DNA from 2 places in the Pseudomonas serbiensis genome. Region 2 is predicted to be linked to the other one. Evidence: predicted binding sites of a transcription regulator. Region 2 holds the regulator's gene; the other holds the start of a gene.
The links. Region 2 encodes LexA, which represses DNA repair genes until DNA is damaged. Its sites were predicted from a motif close to CTGTNTNNNNANACAG; they were not measured.
Positions count from the first base shown of each region.

Region 1: recN (DNA repair protein RecN) is a predicted target of LexA. The motif match lies at 1,520-1,535, and genes of this name have one in related genera.

Region 1 covers NZ_JAUQOO010000012.1:67,317-75,534, reverse strand. Annotated here, with positions in the region: gene recN (DNA repair protein RecN) at 1-1,496, opposite strand, end outside; gene grpE (nucleotide exchange factor GrpE) at 1,769-2,332, shown strand; gene dnaK (molecular chaperone DnaK) at 2,436-4,352, shown strand; gene dnaJ (molecular chaperone DnaJ) at 4,677-5,810, shown strand; gene dapB (4-hydroxy-tetrahydrodipicolinate reductase) at 5,835-6,638, shown strand; gene carA (glutamine-hydrolyzing carbamoyl-phosphate synthase small subunit) at 6,852-7,988, shown strand; gene carB (carbamoyl-phosphate synthase large subunit) at 8,126-8,218, shown strand, end outside.
Region 2 covers NZ_JAUQOO010000003.1:75,234-83,451, reverse strand. Annotated here, with positions in the region: gene topA (type I DNA topoisomerase) at 1-534, shown strand, start outside; gene Q6A51_RS05270 (DUF6586 family protein) at 660-1,181, shown strand; gene Q6A51_RS05265 (hypothetical protein) at 1,245-1,478, shown strand; gene sulA (SOS-induced cell division inhibitor SulA) at 1,494-1,964, opposite strand; gene lexA (transcriptional repressor LexA) at 1,974-2,582, opposite strand; gene psrA (transcriptional regulator PsrA) at 2,798-3,514, shown strand; gene nagZ (beta-N-acetylhexosaminidase) at 3,616-4,614, shown strand; gene Q6A51_RS05240 (S-methyl-5'-thioinosine phosphorylase) at 4,624-5,364, shown strand; gene Q6A51_RS05235 (DEAD/DEAH box helicase) at 5,524-8,218, opposite strand, start outside.

The DNA.
Region 1 (8,218 bases), on a different contig from region 2:
TGTGCGGCGACCTGCGGCAGATGGGTGACGGTCATGACTTGCCCGCGCTCGCCCAGGCGGCGCAGTAGCTGGCCGACAATTTCGGCTGTCGGGCCGCCGATGCCCACGTCCACTTCGTCAAATACCAGAGTAGGCACGCGGGAGGTCTGTGCAGTGATCACCTGGATGGCCAGACTGATCCGTGACAACTCACCACCCGAGGCTACCTTGGCCAGTGCTTTCAGTGGCTGCCCGGGGTTGGCGCTGACCAGCAATTCGACTTGTTCCAGCCCGTGGGGAAGCAGGTCGTTGCCGGTATTGGGTTTCAACTCGATGGTGAATCGACCGCCTGGCATGCCCAGGCGCTGGATTTCTTCCTCGACGGCGCTGGCCAGTTCGGTTGAGGCGCGTTGGCGCGAATCGCTCAGTTCCCTGGCTTTTTCCTGATAGTGGCGTGCAAATGAAGCCAGTTCGTGCTCAAGCCGCTCGATGGATTCATCGTTGGCATTGAGTGTTTCGATCTCGTCCAGAAGCTTTTGCTGCAATGTGCTCAGTTCGGTTGGCTGGATGCGGTGTTTGCGGGCCAGCGTATAGATGCTGTCCAGGCGCTCTTCGAGTTGTTGCAGGCGTGCAGGGTCTGCGTCGAAATGATCCAGGAAACGATTCAGCTCTCCAACGGCTTCTTCTATCTGTATCTGCGCGCTGGACAGCAGGCCGGTGGCTTCGCTCAGGGCGGTTGGTGAGTTGTTGATGCTGCCGAGGCGATTCAGGCTGGCGGTCAGGGCGTTCAGGACATTGCCCGAATCGCTCTCGCTGCACTGTTCGACGACCTGACGACAGATGCTCAGCAGGCTTTCTGCATTGGTCAGGTTCTTGTGTTCCTGCTCAAGCTGTTCCAGCTCGTTCTCGCCCAGGCTCAGGCCTTCCAGCTCTTCCAGTTGATAGCTGAGCAACTGGTGTCTGGCACGCTGTTCGTCGCCGGAGTTGGAGAGTCGCTCCAGTTCCTGGCGGGTCTGGCGCCAGCGCTGGGCTGCCAGTTGAACCTGGCGTGCCAGTTCGGTCGCGCCGGCGTACTCGTCCAGCAGGCGTCTGTGGGTGTCGGTTTTCAGGAGTGACTGGTGTTCATGCTGGCTGTGGATATCGATCAGCAGTTCGCCGAGTGCTTTCAGGTCGCCTTGGGGGCAGGGCGTGCCATTGATGTAGGAGCGCGAGCGCCCTTCGGTTGTTATGACCCGTCGCAGAATGCACGGGCCGTCGTTGTCCAGGTCGCGCTCTTTCAGCCAGGTTTGCGCTTCGGGAATATCGGACAGATCGAAGGTGGCCAGGATATCGGCCTTGTCGGCTCCGGGGCGGACGACGCCACTGTCGGCGCGGTCGCCGAGCGTCAGGCCCAGGGCGTCGAGCATGATCGACTTGCCGGCACCGGTTTCGCCAGTGATTACGCTCATGCCTCGATCCAGTTCCAGATCAAGGTGTTCGACGATGGCGTAGTTATGTACGGAAAGGTGCACCAGCATGGAGTGGCTCCCAAGCGATTTGTCTGGTTATTTATACAGTGTTTTATTTGGTTCTGACAATGCTTGCACTTAGCTCGATTTGATCGGGTAACGAGCTTTTTTAGTCCTGGCAGTAATGAAAACTGGTCCGCTCAGCGCTTCGACGGCAGAGGAAAATTTTCAGGCAATGCACATATCCATCGTGTCGGGCCCTTGAAGCCTGAAAATACGTTCCCATATAGGGGGGCAGAAGCGCGAGATGGGTTCGCGGACGTTTTTGAGAGGAGAACACTATGGCTGACGAACAGAATCTGGATGCGCAAACCCAGGATCAGGCTGGCGAGACAGCTTCGAGTGATGATCTGGCAACTCGTGTGCAGGTGCTCGAAGAGCAATTGACTGCGGCACAAGACCAGTCCCTGCGTGTTGCTGCGGATCTGCAGAACGTACGTCGTCGTGCAGAACAGGATGTGGAAAAGGCTCACAAATTCGCTCTTGAAAAGTTCGCTGGCGATCTGCTGCCTATCGTGGACAGCCTGGAGCGTGGCCTGGACCTGTCCAGCCCGGACGACGAAAGCATTCGTCCGATGCGTGAAGGTATCGAGCTGACGCTCAAGATGTTCAACGACACCCTCAAGCGCTATCAACTGGAAGCAATCGACCCGCACGGCCAGCCATTCAATGCCGAACATCATCAGGCAATGGCGATGCAGGAAAGCGCGGATGTCGAACCAAACAGCGTTCTGAAAGTGTTCCAGAAGGGTTATCAGCTCAACGGTCGTCTGCTGCGTCCGGCCATGGTCGTGGTCAGCAAGGCACCGTCGCCTGTTTCGCCATCAATTGATGAGCAGGCTTGAAATCAGCTGTCTGGCCCCCATTTATAGGCCAAGCGTTTAAGAGCTACCGCAATTTGTAAACGCAGTTGCGGCAACCAAATCAAAAGTTTCGGGAGAGTCAAAGATGGGCAAGATTATCGGTATTGACCTAGGGACCACCAACTCCTGCGTCTCTATTCTGGAAAACGGCAACGTCAAGGTTATCGAGAACGCCGAAGGCGCTCGTACTACTCCTTCGATCATTGCCTACGCCAACGATGGTGAAATCCTGGTCGGCCAGTCCGCCAAGCGTCAGGCAGTAACCAACCCGCACAACACTCTGTACGCAGTAAAGCGTCTGATCGGCCGTCGCTTCGAAGAAGACGTCGTACAGAAAGACATCCAGATGGTTCCGTACAAGATCGCCAAGGCTGACAACGGCGACGCCTGGGTTGAAGTAAATGGCCAGAAGATGGCTCCTCCTCAGATTTCTGCCGAAATCCTGAAGAAAATGAAGAAGACCGCCGAAGACTACCTCGGCGAGACCGTCACCGAAGCGGTCATCACCGTTCCGGCCTACTTCAACGACAGCCAGCGTCAAGCCACCAAGGATGCCGGTCGCATCGCGGGTCTGGACGTCAAACGTATCATCAACGAACCAACCGCAGCCGCTCTGGCTTACGGCATGGACAAGGCGAAGGGCGACCACACTGTCATCGTTTATGACCTGGGTGGCGGTACTTTCGACGTTTCGGTCATCGAAATTGCTGAAGTTGACGGCGAGCACCAGTTCGAAGTGCTGGCAACCAACGGCGACACCTTCCTGGGTGGTGAGGACTTCGACATTCGTCTGATCGACTACCTCGTCGACGAATTCAAGAAAGAAAGCGGCATGAACCTCAAAGGTGACCCGCTGGCGATGCAGCGTCTGAAAGAAGCTGCTGAAAAAGCCAAGATCGAGCTGTCTTCCAGCATGCAGACCGACGTCAACCTGCCGTACATCACTGCAGACGCTACCGGTCCAAAGCACTTGAACGTGAAAATCTCGCGCTCCAAGCTGGAATCTCTGGTTGAAGACCTGGTTCAGCGCACTATCGAGCCATGCCGTATTGCTCTGAAAGATGCCGGCATCGACATCGGCGCGATCAACGACGTGATCCTGGTCGGTGGCCAGACTCGTATGCCGCTGGTCCAGAAGCTGGTGACAGAGTTCTTCGGTAAAGAAGCTCGTAAAGACGTCAACCCTGACGAAGCTGTTGCCATGGGTGCTGCTATCCAGGGCGCGGTACTGGCCGGTGACGTCAAGGACGTTCTGCTGCTGGACGTCAGCCCGCTGACTCTGGGTATCGAAACCATGGGCGGCGTGATGACTGCGCTGATCGAGAAAAACACCACGATTCCTACCAAGAAATCGCAAGTGTTCTCGACTGCCGATGACAACCAGAACGCTGTAACCATTCACGTGCTGCAAGGTGAGCGTAAGCAAGCCGGTCAGAACAAGTCCCTGGGCAAGTTCGACCTGGCCGAGATCCCACCAGCGCCACGTGGCGTTCCACAGATCGAAGTTACCTTCGACATCGACGCCAACGGCATCCTGCACGTAGGCGCGAAAGACAAGGCGACCGGCAAGCAGCAGTCCATCGTGATCAAGGCCAACTCGGGTCTGTCGGATGAAGAAATCCAGCAGATGATCCGCGACGCTGAAGCCAACAGCGAAGAAGACCGCAAGTTCGAAGAGCTGGCATCTGCCCGTAACCAGGGTGATGCACTGGTTCACTCGACTCGCAAGATGATCAGCGATGCTGGCGACAAAGTGACCGCAGAAGAGAAGACTGCTGTCGAGGCTGCTCTGGTTGCTCTGGAAGCTGCCGTCAAAGGCGACGACAAGGCTGCTATCGAAGCCAGGATCGAAGAGCTGTCCAAGGTTTCCGCGCCAATCGCTCAGAAAATGTACGCTGAGCAGGCCGAGAACCCAGAGGCTGCTGCTCAGCCTGCTGAAGAGAAAGCCAAGGCTGATGACGTTGTCGATGCCGAGTTCGAAGAAGTGAAAGACCACAAGTAAGCACATGCTTGCTTGAAAGCCAGTTGACCCGTTCCGAGCGGTGGCTGGTAGGATGTCGCCGCGCGGGAGCTTGCTCCCGCGTTGGCGTGTCTGGAACAAGCAAAATTTCGGCGTGCGGATTTTTGTCCGCAGGCCATGTGGCAAGGTCGTGATGCTCCTGCGTGACGACTCGTTCTGCCGCTTTCTCAGCCAGGTAACTGGCTGTCGAATGAAGACCAGGATCGTTGAATTGACGTGAGTTGGGTCCGGGCCTGTATGGGGCTCAACGAGTTTGGCGAGGCTCAGGAGGGTCTTGCCGAACGTCCTCAAGAGTGCGGAAGAATTATGGCAAAGCGTGATTATTATGAAGTGTTGGGGGTGGAGCGAGGTGCCAGCGAGGCTGAGCTGAAGAAGGCTTATCGCCGCCTTGCGATGAAGCACCACCCGGACCGCAACCCTGATGACAAGGCTGCGGAAGAGCTGTTCAAAGAGGCCAATGAGGCCTATGAAGTCCTGTCCGATGCCAGCAAGCGTGCGGCGTACGATCAGTACGGCCATGCCGGCATAGACCCTAGCATGGGTGGCGGCGGTTTCGGTGGTGGTGCTGGCGGTGCGAACTTCTCCGATATTTTCGGTGATGTGTTCAGCGACTTCTTCGGCGGTGGTCGTGGTGGTGGCGGTCGTGGTGGCGCGCAGCGCGGCAGCGATCTGCGCTATACCCTTGAGCTGGACCTTGAAGAAGCGGTTCGCGGTACGACCGTGAATATCCGTGTTCCGACGCTGGTCAACTGCAAGCCTTGCGATGGCAGTGGCGCGAAGAAAGGCTCTTCGCCGGTCACTTGCCCGACGTGCGGCGGTATTGGTCAGGTGCGCATGCAGCAGGGGTTCTTCTCCGTGCAGCAAACCTGTCCTCGTTGCCATGGTCACGGCAAGATCATTTCCGATCCGTGCGATTCGTGCCATGGCGAAGGTCGTGTCGAAGAATCCAAGACCCTCTCGGTCAAGGTTCCGCCAGGTGTCGATACCGGTGACCGCATTCGCCTGTCCGGCGAAGGTGAGGTGGGTTCTCAGGGTGGGCCGACCGGCGACCTGTACGTTGTGATCAATGTGCGTGAGCACGCCATTTTCCAGCGCGACGGCAAGCATCTGTATTGCGAAGTGCCAATCAGCTTCACTGATGCGGCCCTGGGTGGCGAGCTTGAAGTGCCGACGCTGGATGGTCGGGTCAAGTTGAAGATCCCTGAGGGTACTCAGACCGGCAAGCAGTTCCGCTTGCGTGGCAAGGGTGTGGCTCCGGTGCGTGGCGGCGGCGCTGGCGACTTGATGTGTCGTGTCGCGGTTGAAACCCCGGTCAATCTCGGCAAGCGTCAACGTGAACTGCTCGAAGAGTTCCGTACCTCGCTTGAAGGCGACGACTCTCATTCTCCGAAGGCCAGTGGCTGGTTCGAGGGTGTGAAGCGTTTCTTCGGTGACTTGTAAGGGCTGATTCGGCAGGAGAAGGTTATGCGACGTATTGCTGTGGTAGGCGCCGCGGGGCGCATGGGTAAGACTTTGATTGAGGCGGTTCTGTCGGCGCCGGGCGCCGGGCTGACTGCTGCCATTGATCGTCCTGATAGCACGCTGGTGGGCGCTGATGCCGGAGAGCTGGCTGCGCTGGGTCGTATCGGCGTGCCGTTGTCGGGTGATGTTGCCCGGGTTGCCGATGAGTTCGATGTCTTGATCGACTTCACGCATCCTACCGTGACGCTCAAGAATCTGGCTTTCTGCCGCAAGGCGGGCAAGGCCATGATCATCGGCACCACGGGTTTCAGTGCTGAAGAGAAGCTGCAGCTGGTTGAGGCGGCGAAAGAGATCCCTATCGTTTTCGCTGCCAACTTCAGTGTGGGTGTGAACCTCTGCCTGAAGCTGCTGGATACGGCGGCTCGCGTGCTGGGTGATGATGTCGATATCGAAATCACCGAAGCTCACCATCGGCACAAGGTCGATGCCCCTTCGGGCACTGCATTGCGCATGGGGGAAGTGGTTGCCGAGGCGTTGGGTCGTGATCTGGAGAAGGTCGCTGTCCATAGTCGTGAAGGCCAGACTGGTGCCCGTGATCGTCAGACGATTGGTTTTGCGACCATCAGGGCTGGCGATATCGTGGGTGATCATACGGTCTTGTTCGCTGCCGATGGCGAGCGCGTGGAAATCACCCACAAGGCATCCAGCCGCATGACATTTGCCAAGGGTGCTGTGCGAGCTGCCATGTGGCTCGATGGCAAGGCTCCTGGTCTTTATGACATGCAGGATGTGCTGGAGCTGCGCTGATTGTGAGTGCCGGATTTAGCCTTGTCGCATTCCGTGGGTTTTCGGGCTCATTGGTGGTAGACCAAAAAAGGCTTTTTCTGTAAGCTACAGCTTTAGTGTGTCCACTAAAAGCGCGCAGATGATTCGATAAGAAAGCGGGGTGACGTATCTACGTCATTCCGCTTTTTTGCAACCTGCGAACGCCCTTTCAGGCTTTATTTACGGGAGGTCTTCTTGACTAAGCCAGCCATACTCGCCCTTGCTGATGGCAGCATTTTTCGCGGCGAAGCCATTGGAGCCGACGGTCAGACCGTTGGTGAGGTGGTGTTCAACACCGCAATGACCGGCTATCAGGAAATCCTTACCGATCCTTCCTATGCCCAGCAAATCGTTACTCTGACCTACCCGCACATCGGCAACACAGGCACCACGCCTGAAGACGCCGAGTCCAATCGCGTATGGTCCGCAGGTCTGGTGATTCGTGACCTGCCACTGGTATCCAGCAACTGGCGTAACAAGCAGCCCCTGGACGAATACCTCAAGGCCAACAATGTCGTTGCCATCGCGGGTATCGATACTCGTCGCCTGACCCGCATCCTGCGTGAGAAAGGTGCTCAGAACGGCTGCATCATCGCCGGTGACAACATTTCCGAAGAGGCTGCAATCGAAGCGGCTCGCGGTTTCCCTGGCCTCAAGGGCATGGACCTGGCCAAAGTGGTCAGCACCAAGGAAAGCTACGAGTGGCGCTCCAGCGTCTGGAGCCTGAAGACCGACAGCCATCCTGAAATCGCAGCTGCCGAGCTGCCGTACCATGTCGTGGCCTACGACTACGGCGTCAAGGTCAACATCCTGCGCATGCTGGTCGAGCGCGGCTGCCGCGTCACCGTGGTTCCAGCGCAAACGCCTGCCAGCGATGTACTTGCCTACAGCCCGGACGGTGTTTTCCTGTCCAACGGCCCAGGCGACCCTGAGCCATGTGACTACGCCATCAAGGCTATCAAGGAAGTCCTGGAAACCGAGATTCCGGTTTTCGGTATCTGCCTGGGTCACCAGTTGCTGGCTCTGGCTTCCGGTGCCAAGACAGTAAAAATGGGTCACGGCCACCACGGTGCCAACCACCCGGTCCAGGATCTGGACACCGGCGTCGTCATGATCACCAGCCAGAACCACGGTTTTGCGGTTGATGAATCGACTCTGCCGAGCAACGTTCGCGCTATCCACAAGTCGCTGTTTGACGGCACCCTGCAAGGGATCGAGCGCACGGACAAGAGCGCCTTCAGCTTCCAGGGTCACCCTGAAGCAAGCCCGGGTCCGAATGACGTGGCTCCCCTGTTTGACCGCTTTATCGAAGCCATGGCCAAGCGACGCTGACCGGCTGCCTTGAGAATGTAGTAAGCAGGTGCCCAGGGTGGCCCCGGACAGCGAGTCCGGTTGTCGCCACCCAGGTCACCGCAAAGAAATGTTCAAGACGGCTTGCCGACTGACCTACGGATTTGAGTGACAACCCCATGCCAAAACGTACAGATATTAAAAGCATCCTGATTCTCGGCGCCGGTCCTATCGTGATCGGTCAGGCCTGTGAATTCGACTACTCCGGCGCC
Region 2 (8,218 bases):
TCGGGTTACGAGATCGAAGAGGGTACTTACCGGATCAAGGGCTACGAAGGTCCGAGCCTTGAGTGCGACAAGTGCGGCAGTGAGATGCAGCTCAAGACCGGGCGTTTCGGCAAGTTCTTCGGCTGTACCAATGCCGAGTGCAAGAACACCCGCAAGCTGCTCAAGAGCGGTGATGCCGCACCACCGAAGATGGACCCGGTGAAGATGCCTGAGCTCAAGTGCGACAAGGTTGATGACACCTACATCCTGCGCGACGGTGCTTCCGGCCTGTTCCTGGCCGCAAGCCAGTTCCCGAAGAACCGCGAAACCCGTGCGCCGTTGGTCATTGAGATTGTGCCGCACAAGGATGAAATCGATCCCAAGTATCACTTCCTCTGCGAAGCGCCGAAGAAAGACCCCGATGGCCGTCCGGCGGTAATCCGTTACAGCCGCAAAACCAAAGAGCAATATGTCCAGACCGAAGTGGAAGGCAAGCCGACCGGCTGGCGTGCTTTCTATGATGGTGGTGTCTGGAAGGTCGAAGACAAGCGCTGACCGAAGTTGCCCGGCGTCAGTCGGGCACAGGTTGTCCAGAGAGGCTCTTGGCGGGGTTGTCCTGTCGGGAGCTTTGGCGCTTGTGGCTATGTTCTTTTTATCTGACCGTTATGGAGAATGCTGCCATGGCTCATGAGCTCTATACCCGCACCAACCAGAAGATCTACTTTGCCGGGCTTGCGCTTGAAGCGCTGGGCAAGGCTGAAAAAGGGCAGGCCATCAATGCCCAAGCGCTGCTTCAGGCCGAGCGTGAAGCTGTCCTGTTTCATTTGTATGGCGCGCTGCTGGGGTTGTGTCATGAGATTGCCGGTTTCTACCGCTTGCCTCAGGCCAATGCGCCTCGTGCCGAACTGCTGCTGACTCAGGAAGTGCTGGATGCCGTGGCGATCCCGGAGATGGCTGAACTGGTCGAGCTGGCGCGGCATCGGGAAACCTGGCTGGCGCAGCTTCTTGCGGCCTACAACGCCTTGTTCGAGCCGCCTCGCGCACCCAAGGCCCCGAAGGGAGACGTGACCCAGCCGATGATTGTCGCGGTAAATCTGGATGATGAGCCTGCATATGAGTTGGGTCGTGAGGAACTGGAAGGCTGGCGGCAACAACTAAAGAGTCTGGCCATTCGTTTTCGTGAAGGCTTGAGCGAGTGCTAAAACCAATGATCTACAAGCTGGCAGACTGGTACAATGTCGGCCTTTCGCGGAGTATTTGTCCTGATGCCTACCTCTTTTCTTGAAATTGTCGAACTACCTGACGGCCGCATAGAGTTGCGTCGTGCTGATGATGAAGGGGCGCTGGTTACCCTTGATTTCTCGGCGGATGCCAAGTCTTTCATGCAGGGTCAGCATGTCGAGATTGCCAAGGCGATGCTGAGCGTAGGTGTGCAGATGGCCGGACGGTTGGCTGAAGGTGAGCTTGAGAAGGACTCGGGGCCTCGGGTCCTTCATTGACGACTGGGCAATCAATCAGCCCAGTCGAATATTCAAACTCTGTGCATCCCCGATCCGCGCTGCTTTCACCAGTTGCTGACGAGCAGCGGAGCCCAGCGGGTTTATCCAGCTGACTACCGTGTGACTGCGTCCCAGTCTGAGCGCTTCGCGAGTCAACTCCAGTGCGCTTTGATTTCCCCGAGGTTGCAATAGCAGGATTCGCTCTCTGTTGAGCCCTGCATCCCTCAGCCATGTCTGGGTAAGGCTTGGGGGCGGTGCAATCAGAGTCAGCCAGCGGTCGTTGGTGTCCTGGCTCAGTTCCCGAAGGATGGGTGCCATCAGACTGAGGCAGCTCCCGGCTGCACCACGCAACGTCAGTTCACTGAAGGCTTCTGGCTCGCTGCCCCAGGCCTTTTCGGTATCTTCGGCAATCATCGGGGCGAGTGGCTGGGCCAGGAACGCCTCGAACAGTGGTAATTGCGTGTGCGGTGCTTGATGGAACTGCATAACGTCTCCTTAGCGGCGAATGACGCCGACACTCAGGCCTTCGATCACCAGCTCCTGATCCTTGAGATCGACCTCAATGGGTGCGAACTCCGGGTTTTCAGCAATGAGCCAGACCTTGCTGCCTTCACGTTTGAAGCGTTTTACCGTGACCTCGTCGCCGATCCGTGCCACGACGATCTGGCCGTTGCGGGCCTCGCGAGTGGTATGCACGGCCAGCAGGTCGCCGTCCAGAATGCCGATGTCCTTCATGCTCATGCCGTGTACCCGAAGCAGGTAATCGGCACTTGGGTGGAAGAAGGTCGGGTTGATGTTGCAGGACTCTTCGATATGTTGCTGGGCCAGGATCGGGGCGCCGGCAGCAACGCGACCGATGATGGGCAGGCTGTTTTCGTCGGGCTTGGCTTCAAAGCCCGGAATGCGGATGCCGCGTGACGCGCCCGGAGTCATTTCAATGGCGCCCTTGCGGGCCAGTGCCTTGAGGTGTTCTTCGGCCGCGTTGGGAGATTTGAAACCCAGCTCCTGAGCGATTTCGGCGCGGGTAGGCGGGTAGCCATTGTCTTCGAGGCAGCGTTTGATGAAGCCCAGAATCTCGGCTTGGCGTGGCGTCAGTTTGATCATGGCAGGCGCTCTGTCTTTTTATACAGTGACTGGGATTATATACAGTGAAGGCGTGTTGGCAATCGTCCTTTTCATTTTCGTCGCCAGACGGTCGTTACAGCCCGTCGCCTGGAAGCTCGATACGTGACTGTTCGGCCACAATATGAACGCCCGCGCTTGACAAGAGGCCCGGCTGATACGTATGTTTCAAACGTTCGTTTGTTAGGCAGAGAGCCATGGCCCAGTCGGAAACCGTTGAACGCATTCTTGATGCTGCCGAGCAATTGTTCGCAGAAAAAGGCTTTGCTGAAACCTCCTTGCGTCTGATTACCAGCAAGGCGTCGGTCAATCTGGCTGCAGTGAACTATCACTTCGGCTCCAAGAAGGCCTTGATCCAGGCTGTGTTCTCGCGTTTTCTGGGGCCGTTCTGCATCAGTCTCGAACGCGAGCTGGAACGTCGTCAGGCCAGGCCCGAGCAAAAGCCAACCCTTGAAGAGCTGCTGGAAATGCTCGTCGAGCAGGCTCTGGTCGTTCAGCCGCGCAGCGGCAATGACCTGTCGATCTTCATGCGCCTGCTGGGGCTTGCGTTCAGCCAGAGCCAGGGCCATTTGCGTCGCTATCTTGAAGACATGTACGGCAAGGTGTTTCGCCGCTACATGACTCTGGTCAATGAAGCTGCCCCGCGTATTCCGCCTATCGAGCTGTTCTGGCGTGTGCATTTCATGCTGGGTGCCGCAGCCTTCAGCATGTCCGGTATCAAGGCCTTGCGCGCCATTGCCGAGACCGATTTCGGCGTCAACACGTCCATCGAGCAGGTCATGCGCCTGATGGTGCCGTTCCTGGCGGCCGGCATGCGTGCGGAAACCGGCGTGACGGATGCCGCAATGATCGCTGCGCAGCTCAAGCCGCGCACCAAAAGCTCTTCAAGCGCCCCCGCAACTGCCAAGGCCTGACGATTCCTGGATGCGCTCGCATTGCGCGAGGCTCCAGGATCAAGCACCATGCCCGGATTGATTGGCAATGGTGTGTTAAGGGTTTTTCTATGAGTTCTGGCCTGCAAGGCTCCCTGATGGTCGATGTCGCCGGTACCTGGTTGACCGCCGAAGATCGTCAGTTTCTGCGTCAGCCCGAAGTGGGCGGTTTGATTATCTTTGCCCGTAACATCGAGCATCCACGTCAGGTACGCGAGTTGAGCGCGGCGATTCGCGCTGTTCGCCCTGATCTGCTGCTGGCGGTGGATCAGGAAGGTGGCAGGGTGCAACGCCTGCGACAAGGCTTCGTGCGTTTGCCTGCAATGCGCGCCATTGCCGATAAACCCGATGCCGAGTTGCTGGCTGAGCACTGTGGCTGGCTGATGGCGACAGAGGTGCTGGCTGTCGGCCTGGACCTGAGTTTCGCGCCGGTACTGGACCTCGATTTCCAGCGCAGCGCGGTGGTCGGAACCCGTTCCTTCGAAGGCGATCCCGAGCGTGCGGCCTTGCTGGCCGGTGCCTTTATCCGTGGCATGCAGGCTGCCGGCATGGCGGCCACCGGCAAGCATTTCCCCGGGCATGGCTGGGCGGAAGCCGATTCCCATGTGGCAATCCCCAATGATGAGCGCAGCCTGGACGAAATCCGCAGCAAGGACCTCGTGCCTTTTGCGCGCCTGAGCAAGCAACTGGCCGCCGTGATGCCTGCCCATGTCATCTACCCGCAGGTCGATTCGCAGCCTGCCGGGTTCTCCCGTCGCTGGTTGCAGGAGATCCTGCGCGGCGAACTGCAATTTGACGGTGTTATCTTCAGTGACGACCTGTCCATGGCGGGTGCTCATGTGGTGGGCGATGCGGCCAGTCGCATCGAGGCCGCTCTGACGGCCGGTTGTGACATGGGGCTGGTCTGCAATGACCGGGCTGCTGCCGAGCTGGCCTTGAGCGCGGCACAACGCCTGAAGGTCAAGCCTTCTGCGCGCATTGCCCGCATGCGGGGTCAGGCACATGCCTCGACGGATTATCGCCAGCACCCGCGTTGGCTGACGGCGCTTCAAGCGCTGCGCAATGCACAATTGATCGATTAAGGATTTGCAATGACGGTTTACGCGATTATCGGTGGTACAGGCCTGACCCAGCTTGAAGGGCTGAACATTCGCCAGTCCCTGCCCATGAATACGCCTTATGGTGCGCCGTCCGGCGAAATCCAGATCGGGGACTATGCCGGTCGCGAGGTGATGTTTCTGGCCCGCCACGGTCATCCTCATCGCCTGCCGCCGCATCAGGTCAATTACCGCGCCAATATCTGGGCCTTGAAGCAGGCTGGTGCGCAGGCGATCCTGGCAGTGAACGCCGTGGGCGGTATTCATCCGGCCATGGGTACCGGCCATTTCTGCGTGCCCCATGATCTGGTGGATTACACCAGTGGTCGTCAGCACACCTTCTTTGCCGACGATCTGGAGCAGGTCACCCATATCGACTTCAGCTACCCCTACAGCGAAGCGCTGCGTGCCCGGCTGATTGCCGCTCTGGCGGCAGAGGGTTGCGAGTTCAGTGATCGTGGTGTGTATGCCTGCACCCAGGGGCCGCGTCTGGAGACGGTGGCCGAGATCGTTCGCCTTGAGCGTGACGGATGCGACATCGTCGGCATGACCGGGATGCCCGAAGCAGCGCTGGCTCGCGAGCTGGAGCTGGATTACGCCTGTCTGGCGCTGGTGGTCAATCCGGCGGCGGGCAAGTCCACGGCAATCATCACCATGGCCGAGATCGAGCAGGCGCTGCGTGATGGCATGGGCAAAGTGAAAGCGACCCTGGCGCGGGTGCTTTCGGCGCAGTAGCGTACATATCACTTGTGGGAGGGGCCTTGGCCGCGACGACCAGCTTACAGGCAACACATTTTCAGCGTTGATGATGAAGCTGTCGCGGCCAAGGCCCCTCCCACGAGTTTTGAGCCACCTGGCTTTTGAAATCAGCCTCTTGGCTGATAGGCACTAGCCTTATTTCCTGCCTTTCTTCGGCGCAGCCGGCAGCGGTGCGAACAGCGCTTGCAGGTCTTCGTCCCGTAGCTTCCAGTCACCCGCCGAGCGGCCATCCAGAACGCCTGCCGCCAGTGCCGATTTCTCTTGCTGCAAGCGCTGGATCTTCTCTTCCACGGTGCCACGGGCAATCATCTTGTAGACGAATACCGGCTTGTCCTGACCGATGCGATAAGCGCGGTCGGTGGCCTGATTTTCGGCTGCCGGGTTCCACCACGGATCATAGTGAATCACGGTGTCGGCAGCGGTCAGGTTCAAGCCGGTGCCTCCTGCTTTCAGGCTGATCAGGAATACCGGCAGCTTGCCGTTCTGGAAGTCGTGGATCGGTGTGCGGCGGTCGCGGGTCGAGCCCGTGAGCAGGGCGTAGGGAATGCCGCGCTGTTCAAGCTCTTGCTCGATCAGGGTCAGCATCGAAGTGAACTGCGAGAACAGCAGGATCTTGCGACCCTCGGCCAGCAGTTCCTCGAACATCTCCATCAGGCTTTGCAGCTTGGCCGAGCTGCCTTGTTTGGCGTTGACCGGCATGTCGTCGTTGACCAGTCGCAGGTCGCAGCAGACCTGACGCAGCTTGAGCAGGGCTTCAAGAATGATGATCTGGCTGCGGGCCACGCCCTTGCGGGTGATCTCGTCGCGAACCTTCTTGTCCATGGCCAGGCGCACGGTCTCGTAGACGTCGCGTTGCGCGTCATTGAGTTCGACCCAGTGAATGATCTCGGTCTTGGGGGGCAGTTCGGTCGCGACCTGTTCCTTGGTGCGGCGCAGCAGGAACGGTTTGATGCGGGCGTTGAGGTGGTGCAGCCGATCCACATTGCCGTGTTTCTCGATGGCCGTTCGGTAGTTGCTGTTGAATTCCTTGCTGCTGCCCAGCCAGCCGGGCATCAGGAAGTGGAACAGCGACCACAGCTCGCCCAGGTGGTTTTCCAGCGGCGTGCCACTCAGGCAAAGGCGCTGGCGGGCATTGAGGTTGCGGGCTGCCTGGGCTGCCTTGCTGTTGGGGTTCTTGATGTATTGCGCTTCATCGAGAATCAGCACGTGTAGCGGCAGTTTCTCCAGCAGTTCAAGATCTCGTGGCAGCAGGGCGTAGGTGGTCAGGATCAGGTCGTAGTCCTGGAGGTTGCTGGCTTCCTGATGACGATTGGCGCCATACAGGGCCAGGACCTTGAGTTGCGGTGTGAAGTTTTCGGCTTCGTCCAGCCAGTTGGGGATCAGGCTGGTGGGCATGACGGCCAGGGCAGGGCGATCCAGGCGCCCGGCCTGCTTCTCCATCAACAGATGCGTCAGGGTTTGCAGGGTCTTGCCCAGGCCCATGTCATCGGCCAGAACACCGCCGACTTCCAGCTCGCGCAAGGACTGCATCCAGCTCAGGCCTTCCAGTTGGTAAGGGCGTAGCGTGGCGTTCAGGCCTTCGGGCAGGCTGACCGGCGCATCCTTGATATTCACCAGTCGTTCGGCGAACTGTCGCAGCCGGTCGCCGCCTTGCCAGACCAGCGGCATATCATCGAGTTCGGTCAGGCGCGCAGCATCGGCCCGGCTCATGCGCAGGGTGTTGCTGTCTTCCTCGCGCCAGTAGAAATCACCGAGGGTTGCCAGCACTGGCTTGAGGCGGCCATAGGGCAGTGCAACCTGCACCGGCCCGCCGCCACTCTGGGTGAAGTGGTTGAGCTGGACCAGCAATTGCTCTTCATCGCCGCGCTTGGCAACGGCCGAAGGGCTCATCAGTTCCGGGTGGCTGCGCAGCAGGTTGATCAGAATCGGCAGCAGGCTCAGGCGCTCGCCGTTGACGATGATGCCCAGTTCCAGATCGAACCAGTCGCGTTCGGTTTCTTCATCGATGACCGCATACCAGTCATCCACGGGGGTGACATCGAAGCCGAAGTCATCGCGTATCTCGATTTCCCAGCCTTGCTCGCGCAGCCTTGGCAGATCGTCCAGCACAAAATGCAGCCACGCCTTGTCGGTGGGCAGTTCATACATGTCGCCGGCGCTGTCGGGCAGGGCCTTGCTTTGCCGGGTGGCGACCTTGAAACCGATGTCGTTCAGTTGCTGGCGATATTGCCGCTCCTGCTCGCCCTGGCGGCGTATGCGCAGGGTTTCGGTTTCGGTGTGCTCGATGATGTCGCTCTTCTGGTTGACCAGATCGCTGCCCAGGGAGCTGACCAGAATGCTGACGTTGGTCGTGCCAACGGCATAGTGCTTGCCATAGGCGAAGGCCAGCGCTGCCCGATGCTGGATATGACGCTGCATGCGCCCGTTGCGCGGTTCATAGGCGCTGAACTCGACACTGGCCAGAATCAGGCGTGGTACGGGTTTCATATCGTCGATCAGGCGTTCGGGCAGAGTGGCCTTGGGCTCGACGACCTCTGGAGTATGCGAGGCCATGGCGGCTGCAATGGCAGGCTTGTTTGCCGGGTCCTGCAGGAAGTGCATGGCTGCTACGCAGTGCTTGCAGTCATTGTGTACAGGGCAGGTGCATTTGCAGACCAGGAAATTCTTGTAGCGATCCGGGTCCTTGAACAGCAGGGTCTGGGTGTAGAGCTCGAACCCTGAGCCCCGGCAGGTGGTACGAATGATCTGCGGGCTGGACTCTTCGAGTGCGATGCGTTTTTGCAGGGCGTAGCCGTACCCCCGCTCAAGAGTCTGGGGTTTGAATAGCTGT